DNA from 2 places in the Variovorax sp. LjRoot130 genome. Region 1 is predicted to be linked to the other one. Evidence: predicted binding sites of a transcription regulator. Region 1 holds the regulator's gene; the other holds the start of a gene.

Region 1 (6,382 bases):
GGCCGAACATGCGCGCCTGCAGCAGGTGGTCGGCGGACGCACGCCGCCCACCACCACGCCGACACCGCCCGGCATGCGGGCGCAGCCGCTGCCCGTGGTGGCACCCGCCAAGCCGGAAGCGAACACGCAGAGCGTGGCGTTGCTGTCCGATCTGTAGGCCCTTTCGAAGACGGCGGCCATCGCCGTCAGCTACACTCGACCGGCACGCGACTGGCGATAGGCGCAACCCTTTTCAGGTGCATTGCGCTGACGTGGAACACCACTGGGAAGCGTGCCGCCCGCGGTCTTGAGCAGGCGTTCAGCCGTTCGCCTGGGCAGCCCTTGTTTGGTTGAAGAACAAGGACCATCGTCTTAAAGGACTGCCATGTACAACCGCAATATCCTGGTCGAACAGACCGATCCCGAAATCTGGGCCGCCATCCAGGCCGAGCATGCCCGGCAGGAACAGCACATCGAGCTGATCGCGAGCGAGAACTACGCGTCGCCTGCCGTGATGGCCGCGCAAGGCACGCAGCTCACCAACAAGTACGCCGAAGGCTATCCCGGCAAGCGCTATTACGGCGGCTGCGAACATGTCGACGTGGCCGAGCAGCTGGCGATCGACCGCGTCAAGCAGCTCTTCGGCGCCGACGCGGCCAACGTGCAGGCGCATTGCGGCGCCTCAGCCAACGAGGCCGTCATGCTGGCCTTCCTGAAGCCTGGCGACACCATCATGGGCATGAGCCTGGCCGAAGGCGGCCACCTGACCCACGGCATGCCGCTCAACATGAGTGGCAAGTGGTTCAACGTCGTGAGCTACGGCCTGAACGACAAGGAAGAGATCGACTACGACGCGATGGAGCGCAAGGCGCACGAATCGATGCCCAAGTTGATCATCGCGGGCGCCTCGGCCTACTCGCTGCGCATCGATTTCGAGCGCTTCGCCAAGGTGGCCAAGGACGTCGGCGCCATCTTCATGGTCGACATCGCCCACTACGCGGGTCTGGTCGCCGCCGGCGTCTACCCGAACCCCGTGCCGCACGCGGACGTGGTGACCTCCACCACCCACAAGAGCCTGCGCGGACCGCGCGGCGGCATCATCCTGATGAAGTCGCAGCACGAGAAGGCGATCAACAGCGCCATCTTCCCGGGCCTGCAGGGCGGACCGCTGATGCACGTGATCGCGGCCAAGGCGGTGGCCTTCAAGGAGGCGCTCTCGCCCGAGTTCAAGGCCTACCAGCAGCAGGTGGTCAAGAACGCGCAGATCGTTGCCGAAACGCTCACCGGGCGCGGCCTGCGCATCGTGAGCGGCCGCACCGAGAGCCATGTGATGCTGGTCGACCTGCGCGCCAAGGGCATCACCGGCAAGGAAGCCGAGGCCGTGCTGGGCAGCGCCCACATGACGATCAACAAGAACGCGATCCCGAACGATCCGGAAAAGCCGATGGTCACGAGCGGCGTGCGCATCGGCACCCCGGCGCTGACCACGCGCGGTTTCAAGGACGAGGAGGCGCGCGCCACCGCGAACCTGATCGCCGACGTGCTGGACAACCCGCGCGATGCCGCCACCATCGAAGCGGTGCGTGCGAAGGTGCATGCACTGACCAGCCGCTTTCCCGTCTACGGTTGAACCGAAAGTGACCGCATGAAGTGCCCCTTTTGCGGTCACCTCGAAACGCAGGTCGTCGAGACCCGCGTTTCGGAAGACGGCGACTTCGTGCGGCGCCGCCGGCAGTGCGGCGCCTGCGACAAGCGCTTCACCACCTACGAACGGCCGGACGTCAATTTCCCGGTCGTGGTCAAGAAGGACGGCAGCCGCGCCGACTTCGATCCCAAGAAGGTCCGCGCCTCGATGATGCTGGCGCTGCGCAAGCGGCCGGTGAGCATCGAGCAGATCGACCATGCGCTGCTGCGCATCGAGCAGAAGCTCCTGTCCAGCGGCTTGCGGGAAATCGAATCGACCAAGGTGGGCGAACTGGTGATGCGGGAGCTCAAGCGCATGGACAAGGTGGCGTACGTGCGCTTTGCTTCGGTTTACAGAAGCTTTGAGGATGTGGACGAGTTCCGGCAGTTGCTGCGGGATATCTGAGACGCACCGGAAGCGGCACCTCTGACGCCGGTATTCGTGATCGTCAGAGCACCGCAGGCGTCGGAGGCCATCTGCCGTGGCGTCTACGGCACGCCGTGCGAGGAATGAGTTGAAGCTCGGCACAGCCAACGACGCCAGGGTCGCCAAGAGCGCAACCACGACCAACAGTTCGAGTAAAACCGCAAATCCCTGCAGGTCGCCGGCGAGACCCGTCCCGGCCCGAGCAAAATGGTCGCTTCATACATTCAATCCGCGCCGACAGGCCGGCGCGAACTTCCTCCCCTGGCTCAATCAATTCGGCGCGAAGTCTAAATTCCGGAAGCGATGCATGAACAAATCTTTCGACAAACGGACTGAATTGAAGGATCAGCGGAAATCTCGCTAAATCTGAATCAAATCTGAATTTGAAGAATTGCGAATTGACGCCCCCATGAATAGAGATATCCAGGCCATGGCGCAGGCGCTCGATCTCGCCCGTCAGGCGAGCGTCGAGGCGGAGCCGAATCCCCGTGTCGGTTGCGTTTTGCTCGACGAAGAAGGCGCGGTGATCGGTCAAGGCTCCACGCAAACGGTGGGCGGCCCTCATGCGGAAATCATGGCCTTGCGCGACGCCGCCGCCCGCAATTGCCCGATCAAAGGCGCCACGGCCTATGTGACGCTCGAGCCCTGCTCGCACCATGGCCGCACCGGCCCCTGCTGCGACGCATTGATCGCGGCCGGCATCAAGAAAGTCGTGGCGTCCATCGCCGATCCCAATCCGCTGGTCGCCGGCCAGGGTTTCGAGCGCCTGCGCGCCGCCGGCGTCGAATTGGAGGTCGGCGCGGGCGCTGATGAATCGCGTGAACTCAACCTCGGCTTTTTCAGCCGCATGGTCCGCAAGACGCCCTGGGTGCGGCTCAAGGTCGCCGCTTCGCTCGACGGCAAGACGGCGCTGGCCAACGGCACCAGCCAATGGATCACTTCGGAAGCAGCGCGCACAGACGGCCACGCCTGGCGCGCGCGCGCAAGTGCGGTACTGACGGGTGTCGGCACCGTACTCGAAGACGATCCGCGCCTCGATGTGCGGCTGGTCCCAACGCCGCGGCAGCCCCATCTCGTGGTGGTCGACAGCCATTTGCAGACGCCGCCGGAGGCAAAGATCTTCGGCGCGGCCCGGCCCGTCTGGATCTATGCCGCCAACCGGAACGACGCCAGGCAGGCCGCGCTGGAGGCCAAGGGCGCGACGGTCAGCTACCTCGCCAACCCCCAGGGCAAGGTCGACCTCGCGGCCATGCTGCGCGATCTCGCCGTGCGCGAGGTCAATGAACTCCATGTCGAGGCTGGCCACAAGCTCAACGGCTCGCTGATCCGCGAAGGGCTGGTCGACGAACTGCTGGTTTACTTGGCGCCAAAGTTCATCGGAGACGGGCTCGGCATGGCCAGCCAGCCGCATGCATCGGGCCCCCTGACCGTGCTTGGCGATGCATTGGCGCTCGAATTCAAGTCCTTCGAGCCGGTCGGCCCGGACCTGCGAATCGTCGCCCGGGTCGCTGGTCGAGACCGCTTTTAGGGTTTGGCCGAGCGGCCTTCGCATCTCTGCGAAAATGCCGCGATGTTCACCGGAATCATTACCGGCGTGGGGCGCATCGCCGCCGTCCGCGACCTCGGCAGCTCTTCATCCCACGGCAAGCGGCTCAGCATCGCGGTGCCCGACGGCTATCTGGCCGACGTGGGTCTCGGTGACAGCATCGCGCTCAACGGCGCCTGCATGACCGTCACCTCCCTCGACCCGGCGAAGCAGCTCTTCACCATCGACATCTCGGCCGAATCGCTGGACAAGACGGCCGGCCTCGCCGAAGAAGCGGGCCGCGTCAACCTCGAGAAGGCACTGCGCGCCAGCGACCGGCTCGGCGGCCACATCGTGTCGGGCCACGTGGATGGCATCGGCACGGTCAGCCACTTCGCGCCGGTGGGCGAAAGCTGGGAGCTGCGTGTGCTGGCGCCGCCCGCGCTCGCCCGCTTCCTGGCCTACAAGGGCTCGATCACCGTCAACGGCGTGAGCCTCACGGTCAACAGCGTGAGCGACGGCGCTGACGGCAGCGAGATCAGCATCAACCTGATTCCGCACACGGTCGAAAACACCGCGCTCGGCAGCCTGAAGCAAGGCAGCCGCGTCAACCTCGAGATCGACACCGTCGCCCGCTACGTGGAGCGCATGCTCCAGGCCGGCGCCCTGCCCGTCCCACAGAAAGACAAGACCCCATGAACGCCTCCGTCACGCCGATCACCGCCCCGCGCAGCGGCCGGGCGCCCGCGCCGATTTCGTCGGTCGAAGAGATCGTGGCCGAGCTCGCCGCGGGCCGCATGGTGATCCTGGTCGACGAGGAAGACCGCGAGAACGAGGGCGACATCGTGCTCGCGGCCGACCACGTGACGCCCGAGGCCATCAACTTCATGGCACGCCATGCGCGCGGCCTGATCTGCCTCACGCTCTCCCGCGAGATGTGCGAGCGGCTGCAGCTGCCGCCGATGGTGGCGCGCAACGGCGCCAAGCACTCGACCGCCTTCACCGTGTCAATCGAGGCGGCCGAGGGCGTGACCACCGGCATTTCCGCCGCCGACCGCGCGCGCACCGTGCAGGCCGCCGTCGCACCGAATGCCGTCGCGGCCGACCTGGTGCAGCCCGGCCATATCTTTCCGCTGCAGGCTGTCGACGGCGGCGTGCTGATGCGCGCAGGCCACACCGAGGCCGGCTGCGACCTCGCCGCCATGGCCGGTTGCTCACCCGCGTCCGTGATCTGCGAGGTGATGAACGAGGACGGCACCATGGCGCGGCTGCCCGACCTGCAGCTCTTCGCCGCCGAGCACGGCATCAAGATCGGCACCATCGCCGCACTGATCGAGCACCGCAGCCGCACCGAGTCGCTGGTCGAAAAGGTCGGCTGCCGCGAAATCCACACCGCCTGGGGCTGGTTCACCGCCCATGCCTTCCGCGACAAGCCCAGCCACGGCGTGCACCTGGCGCTGGTGCGCGGCAACTGGAATCCGGGCGACACGGTGGACGTGCGCGTGCACGAGCCGCTCTCGGTGCTCGACGCGCTGGAAGTCAACCGTTCGCTGCACTCGTGGAGCCTCGATGCCAGCCTGGCCCACATCGCGGCCGAAGGCAAGGGCGTGGCCGTGCTGCTCAACTGCGGCGAGACCGGCGCCGAGCTGCTGTCGCAGTTCGACGGCACTGCACGGCCCGCGCAGGCGCCGGAACGTGGGCGCATGGACCTGCGCAGCTACGGCATCGGCGCGCAGATCCTGCGCGAGTGCGGCGTGCACAGGATGAACCTGTTGGGCACGCCGCGCCGCATGCCCAGCATGGCAGCAGGTTACGGCCTGGAGATCGCGGGCTACATCACGAAAGAAGAGCAATGAAGAAGAACACACACGCGAGGCGGGAAGCCTAATGCAGCACGCGAACAAGGGCAGCGATGTCACGCTCGACGGCAAGGGCCTGCGCATCGGCATCGTGCAGGCGCGCTTCAACGAAGACATCACCAACGCCCTGGCCGAGGCCTGCCTGGGCGAGCTCCGAGTGCTCGGCGTCGCCGACGCCGACATCGACCATGTCAGCGTGCCGGGCGCGCTCGAGGTGCCGGTCGCGCTGCAGGCCCTGGCCGAGCGCAACCGCTACCAGGCGCTGATCGCGCTGGGCTGCATCATCCGCGGCGAGACCTACCACTTCGAGCTGGTGGCCAACGAATCGGGCGCGAGCGTGAGCCGCATCGCGCTCGACTACCGCATTCCGGTCGCCAACGCGATCCTCACCACCGAAAACCTCGAACAGGCCATCGCGCGGCAGACCGACAAGGGCCGCGATGCGGCGCGCGTGGCCGTCGAGATGGCGCAGCTGCTCGCCACCCTTTCATGACCGAAGACAACAAGACCGCCAGCGACAAGCCGCGCCAATCCCGCACGGGGCTGACCAGCACGGGCGCACGCAAGGCCTCCGCCAAGTCGACCCGCAGCCGCGCGCGCGAGTTCGCGCTGCAGGCGCTCTACCAGCACCTGGTGGGACGCAACGACGCCGCGTCCATCGACCAGTTCACGCGCGACCTGGCCGGCTTCCACAAGGCCGACGCGGCGCACTACGACGCGCTGCTGCACGGCTCGATCGCGGCCGCGGGCGAGCTCGATGCGCTGATCGTGCCGCTGCTCGACCGCAAGCTCGAAGAGATCTCGCCGGTCGAGCACGCCGTGATGTGGATCGGCGTCTACGAATTCCAGCACTGCCTCGACGTGCCCTGGCGTGTGGTGCTGAACGAATGCATCGAGCTCGCCAAGGAG
Region 2 (6,382 bases), 2.6 Mb from region 1:
CAATCATTTCGCTCATCCAGGGGAACGGGTTTTCCTCGTTCGGGAAGAGCGTTTCCAGGCCGATCTGCTGCGCGCGCCGGTTGGCGATGTAGCGCAGGTAGCCCTTGAACATGGAGGCATTCATGCCGAGCACGCCGCGAGGCATGGTGTCTTCGGCGTAGCGGTACTCGAGCTCGACGGCCTTCAGGAAGAGGGCCTTGATCTCGGCCTTGAACTCCGCGGTCCAGAGGTGCGGATTCTCGAGTTTCAGTTGGTTGATCAGGTCGATGCCGAAGTTGCAGTGCATCGACTCGTCGCGCAGGATGTACTGGTACTGCTCGGCGGCGCCGGTCATCTTGTTCTGGCGGCCCAGCGCGAGGATCTGGGTGAAGCCGACGTAGAAGAACAGCCCCTCCATCAGGCAGGCGAAGACGATCAGCGACTTGAGCAGGGTCTGGTCGTTCTCGTGCGTGCCGGTGTGGAAGTGCGGGTCGCTGATGGCTTCGATGAAGGGGATCAGGAACTGGTCCTTCTCGCGGATCGACGGCACCTCGTTGTAGGCGTTGAAGATCTCGCTCTCATCCAGGCCGAGCGACTCGACGATGTACTGGTAGGCGTGCGTGTGGATCGCTTCCTCGAAGGCCTGGCGCAGCAGGAACTGGCGGCACTCGGGGGCCGTGATGTGGCGGTAGGTGCCCAGCACGATGTTGTTGGCGGCCAGCGAATCGGCGGTCACGAAGAAGCCGAGGTTGCGCTTGACGATGCGGCGCTCGTCTTCGGTCAGGCCGTTCGGGTCTTTCCAGAGCGCGATGTCGCGCGTCATGTTCACTTCCTGCGGCATCCAGTGATTGGCGCAGGTGGCGAGGTACTTCTCCCAGGCCCACTTGTACTTGAACGGAACCAACTGGTTGACGTCGGTCTGGCCGTTGATGATGCGCTTGTCGGCGGCCTTCACGCGGCGCGCGGCCTGCGCTTGCGGCATGGAAGCCGGAGCAGGCCGCAGTGCGACGCCATCATCGAGTGTGCGGAAAGTCGGGGCGATAGGAGCAATTTGCGAAGTCGGGAACTCCGACGAGCGACCGACGGTCGCGTCGTTGTTTGATGAGTGCCGCAATCCTTGTTGCAGATCCTTTGGCAAGGAGGGCTTGACTTCTTCGTCCCAGGTCAACATAGAAAAATCCAATGCTCAAATTATGTGAGCAACGATGTGAGTTGCAAAGTGCTGCTTCACATCGCGCTCCAATTATGTTGCCGTTATGTTGTTCGCATGCATCGCCATTTGTCAGGCGATGCCGCGAATCACGGCAACTTCACGCTGACATCACTGGCACGCTTCGCACGTCGGATCGTCGACGCCGCAGAACGCGATGTCGGTCGCCGGCATCGCACTCAGCTGCGCTTGCGCTGCGAGCGCAGCCGCTTCGAGCGCGCTCATGCCCGACGAAGATGCGTCGCCACTGCCATTGCTTCCCGAGGACACCGCGTTGAGCCGGCCCGATTGCACCGTCGATTTCTCGGCGTGCGTCGCGCTCTGCGTGCGCAGGTAGTAAGTGGTCTTCAGGCCGCGCAGCCACGCGAGCTTGTAGGTGTCGTCGAGCTTCTTGCCCGACGCGCCGGCCATGTAGATGTTGAGCGACTGCGCCTGGTCGATCCACTTCTGGCGACGCGCGGCGGCTTCCACCAGCCAGGTGGTTTCGACCTCGAACGCGGTGGCATAGAGCGCCTTGACGTCCTGCGGTACGCGGTCGATCGGGCGCAGCGAGCCGTCGAAGTGCTTGAGGTCCATCACCATCACGTCGTCCCACAGGCCCAGGCGCTTGAGGTCTCGCACCAGGTAGTGGTTGATGACGGTGAACTCGCCGGAGAGGTTCGACTTGACCGACAGGTTGCCGAAGCAGGGCTCGATCGAGGCGTCGACGCCGATGATGTTCGAGATGGTCGCCGTCGGCGCGATGGCGACGCAGTTCGAGTTGCGCATGCCGTCGGCCTTGATCTTCTGGCGCAGCGCATTCCAGTCGAGCGTGGACGAGCGGTCGACGTCGACGTAGCCGCCGCGCGCCTTCTCGAGCAGGTCGAGCGTGTCCGGCGGAAGCACTCCCTTGTCCCACAGCGAGCCCTTGTAGCTCGAATACTTGCCGCGCTCGCGCGCCAGTTCGGTCGAGGCCCAGTAGGCGTGGTAGCAGATCGCTTCCATCGACTCGTCGGCGAACTGCACCGCTTCCTGCGAGGCGTAGGGAATGCGCAGCTCGTACAGCGCGTCCTGGAAACCCATCACGCCGAGGCCGACCGGGCGATGGCGCAGGTTGGAGTCGCGCGCCTTCTTGACCGCGTAGTAGTTGATGTCGATCACGTTGTCGAGCATGCGCATCGCGGTCGAGATCGTGCGCTGGAGCTTTTCCTGGTCGACCTTGCCGTCCTTCAGATGCTGCAGCAGGTTGACCGAGCCGAGGTTGCAGACCGCGGTTTCGGTGTCGCTGGTGTTGAGCGTGATCTCGGTGCACAGGTTCGACGAATGGACCACGCCGGCATGCTGCTGGGGCGAGCGCACGTTGCAGGCATCCTTGAAGGTGATCCACGGATGCCCGGTCTCGAACAGCATCGTGAGCATCTTGCGCCAGAGATCGGTGGCCTGGACCGTGCGGCTCGGCTTGATTTCGCCGCGCGCGGCCTTCTCTTCGTAGGCGGCGTAGGCGGTCTCGAAGTCGGTGCCGAACTTGTCGTGCAGGTCGGGCACGTTGGAGGGCGAGAACAGCGTCCAGCTGCCCTTTTCCATCACGCGGCGCATGAACAGGTCGGGAATCCAGTTCGCCGTGTTCATGTCGTGCGTGCGGCGGCGGTCGTCGCCGGTGTTCTTGCGCAGTTCGAGGAACTCCTCGATGTCGAGGTGCCAGCTTTCCAGGTAGGTGCAGACCGCGCCCTTGCGCTTGCCGCCCTGGTTGACCGCCACCGCGGTGTCGTTCACCACCTTGAGGAAGGGCACCACGCCCTGCGACTCGCCGTTGGTGCCCTTGATGTGGCTGCCGAGCGCGCGCACACGGGTCCAGTCGTTGCCCAGGCCGCCCGCGAACTTGGACAGCAGGGCGTTTTCCTTGATCGACTCGTAGATGCCGTCGAGGTCGTCGGGCACCGTGGTCAGGTAGCAGCTCGAGAGCTGCGAGCGCAGCGTGCCGCTGTTGAACAGGGTGGGCGTGCTCGACATGAAGTCGAAGGAGGACAGCACTTCGTAGAACTCGATCGCGCGGGCTTCGCGGTCGATTTCATTGAGGGCCAGCCCCATCGCCACGCGCATGAAGAAAGCCTGCGGCAGTTCGATGCGGGTCTTGCGCACGTGCAGGAAGTAGCGGTCGTAGAGGGTCTGCAGGCCGAGGTAGTCGAACTGCAGGTCGCGCTGGGGCTTGAGCGCGGCGCCGAGGCGGTTCAGGTCGTACTGCAGCAGCTTCTCGTCGAGCAGCTCGTTGTCGACGCCCTTCTTGACGAACTGCGGGAAGTAGTCGGCGTAGGCCTGGGCACGTTCGGCCGGCATCACCTCGCGGCCGATGATCTCCTTGAAGATCGTGTGCAGCAGCAGGCGCGCGGTGGCGAAGGTGTAGTCGGGGTCCTTCTCGATCAGCGTGCGAGCCGCCAGGATCGACGCCTTGTAGACCTCGTCGAGCGGCACGCCGTCGTAGAGGTTGCGCATCGTTTCGGCCACGATCGGGCCGGCCGTGATGCTGTCGCCCAGGCCTTCGCAGGCGGATTCGATCAGGCCCTTGAGTTCGTTGAGGTCGAGCGCGACGCGCTCGCCGCGGTCGAGCACGTGCAGCGTCGAAACGGCGATCTGCGCGTCCTGTTCGCCCGACTTCGAGCGTTCCTGCGAGCGGCGCTCGCGGTACAGCACGTAGGCGCGCGCGATCTCGTGGTGGCCGCCGCGCATCAGGCCGAGTTCGACCTGGTCCTGCACGTCCTCGATGTGGAAGGTGCCGCCGCCCGGACGCGAGCGCACCATAGCGCGGACCACGCCCTGGGTCAGGTTGTCGACCGTCTCGCGCACGCTGGCGGAAGCCGCGCCCTGGGTGCCGTGCACCGCGAGGAAGGCCTTCATCATCGCGATCGCGATCTTGTTGGGCTCGAAGGGCACGACCGCGCCGTTGCGGCGAATGATCTGGTAGTGGGCGAGCGCGTTGCTGGCGGGCGAGCCTGCGACATCGTTTTTTTGCGGCGTCGAGGGTACGGCGCGAGGTGTGGCGGGGGTGTTCAGGGCAGTTTGCATTCGTTCCTCTGTTGGCAATTCTTGTTGGGGCGGTGGTGCCGCTTGCGGCCGGTTGCTCGGCATGAAGCACGGGGCAGGGCACACTATATCTAGGGTCTCGCGGGTCTACAACCCACTAGATGTAGTGTTTTCCCAATGGTTCAAGGAACAAGTTCACAGCGAAGAGCTCTCAGATGAAGAGCTATGCCGCGCCGTTGCTGACCCACCTTAGCGCCTGCCGCTGTCCATGGGCCTTGCAGGCGTTTTTGGGCCTGAAAGGCGCATGGTTGCTGCGCCGCCGGGGTTGCGCGATCGGCGTTGTTGCGCTGCATCCGCTGCGCATCGCGGGATGCATCGCGATTGAAAAATTTCAGCTCACCGCGACGTCGTCGGGGAACATCGCGCGGTCCCAGCCCAGTTGCTCCTGCAGCAGGCGCCAGTCGAAGCCGCTGCCTGGGTCCGCCTTGCGGCCCGGCGCTATATGTTCATGGCCCGCGATGAACGCGATCGCATGGCGCTGCGCGAGCGCCGGGCAAAGGCTCGCGAGGGTCTCGTATTGGGCGGGCTCGAAGCCTTCGCCCTCCAGGCCTTCCAGCTCGATGCCGATCGAGTCGTCGTTGCAGTTGGCGCGGCCGCGCCACGATGAAGGACCGGCATGCCAGGCGCGGTCGTCGCAACTCACGAACTGCCACAGCTCGCCGCTGCGGCGCACATAGAAATGGGCCGAGACCTCGATGCCGCGGATGGTCTGGAAGTAGGGATGCGCATCCCAGTCCAGCTGGTTCGTGAAAAGCTGCTGGACCTCGTCGCCGCCATAGCGTCCCGGCGGCAGGCTGATCGAATGCAGCACGATCAGATCGATCTGCGCGCCCTCGGGGCGCGGCCCGAAATTCGGCGAGCGCAGTTGCCGGGCGAAGCGGTACCAGCCGGCCTGCCAAAGGCCTGCGTTGTCTTCAGTCGTCGGCACCGTTGCCACTCGCCTCGTCGCCGCTGGGGGTCGCGATGCCCAGGCGCGCGATCCGGTAGCGAATCTGCCTGAGGCTCAGGCCGAGCCGCGCCGCGGCAGCGGTCCGGTTGAAGCCGCTCTCCTGCAGCGCACGCACGAGGATCTCGCGCTCCTGCTGGTCGAGATAACTCTGCAGGTCGCTCGGTACCGCGGGTGCCGGCTTTGCTTCGGAGGGCGCTGCTGTCGTGCTGGCTGCGGGCTGCTGTTCCGGAGTTGCCGGCGCCGGGGCCACAGGCAGTGCCATGCTGGCGCTGCCCACGAAATCGAGATGGAGCACGTCGCCATCGCTCAAGGCCACGGCGCGATGCAAAAGGTTTTCGAGCTCACGCACGTTGCCGTGCAGCGGATGCTCCGCGAGGCGCTGCAGCACCTCGGGCGAAAGAACGGGCACCGGCATGCCGGCATCGCGCGCGATGCGTGCGAGCAGGGCCTCGCAGAGTGCGGGCAGGTCTTCGCGCCGCTCGCGCAAGGCCGGCACCGCGATCTCGATCACGTTGAGGCGATAGAACAGGTCCTGGCGGAAGCGGCCGGCTTGCACCTCGGCCTGCAGATCCTTGTGGGTCGCGCTCACGATGCGCACGTCGACCGCATCTTCCTGGGTCGAACCGATCGGGCGCACGCTGCGCTCCTGGATCGCGCGCAGCAACTTGGATTGCATCGGAAGCGGCAGGTCGCCGATCTCGTCGAGGAACAGCGTGCCGCCGCGGGCGGCCTGGAAGTAGCCGTCGCGGTCCTGCGAGGAGCCGGTGTAGGAGCCTTTTCTCGCACCGAAGAATTCGGCCTCGAGCAGATTCTCGGGAATCGCGCCGCAGTTGACGGCGACGAAAGGACCGTCGCTGCGCTGGCTGCAGGCATGCACCGCGCGTGCCACCAGTTCCTTGCCGGTGCCGGACTCGCCGCGCACCAGCACCGGCGCCATGCCGCGCGCCACCTTGGCGATGCGGGACTTGACGAGGCGCATCGGCTCGGAAGCGCCAACCAGCCGTTCGAGCGCAGCCAAGCCGGCGTTGCTGGTCGTCGCCGCGACCTTGCTGCTGCCCTCGTCGGCCTGGCGCATGGGCCGTGCAGGCGCAGCCTGGGCCTGCACGGCAGAGGCGACGACGGCGCGGAACTGCTTGAGGTCCACCGGCTTGGTGAGGTAGTCGAAGGCGCCGGCCTTGAGGGCCTCG

What was found. Region 1 encodes NrdR, which represses ribonucleotide reductase genes. Its sites were predicted from a motif close to CACNANATNTNGTG; they were not measured.
Region 2: a site for NrdR is predicted at 4,342-4,355, ahead of ACSQ86_RS24545 (ribonucleoside-diphosphate reductase subunit alpha). Genes of this name have one in related genera too.

What each region holds. Positions count from the first base shown of each region.
Region 1 is NZ_CAXURM020000001.1:2,358,772-2,365,153, reverse strand. It holds gene ACSQ86_RS11880 (transglycosylase SLT domain-containing protein) at 1-157, shown strand, start outside; ZMP/ZTP riboswitch at 197-323, shown strand; gene glyA (serine hydroxymethyltransferase) at 365-1,609, shown strand; gene nrdR (transcriptional regulator NrdR) at 1,625-2,068, shown strand; gene ribD (bifunctional diaminohydroxyphosphoribosylaminopyrimidine deaminase/5-amino-6-(5-phosphoribosylamino)uracil reductase RibD) at 2,499-3,617, shown strand; gene ACSQ86_RS11860 (riboflavin synthase) at 3,660-4,313, shown strand; gene ribBA (bifunctional 3,4-dihydroxy-2-butanone-4-phosphate synthase/GTP cyclohydrolase II) at 4,310-5,470, shown strand; gene ribH (6,7-dimethyl-8-ribityllumazine synthase) at 5,502-5,966, shown strand; gene nusB (transcription antitermination factor NusB) at 5,963-6,382, shown strand, end outside.
Region 2 is NZ_CAXURM020000001.1:4,940,434-4,946,815, reverse strand. It holds gene ACSQ86_RS24550 (ribonucleotide-diphosphate reductase subunit beta) at 1-1,150, opposite strand, end outside; gene ACSQ86_RS24545 (ribonucleoside-diphosphate reductase subunit alpha) at 1,301-4,228, opposite strand; gene ampD (1,6-anhydro-N-acetylmuramyl-L-alanine amidase AmpD) at 4,578-5,174, opposite strand; gene ACSQ86_RS24535 (sigma-54-dependent transcriptional regulator) at 5,161-6,382, opposite strand, start outside.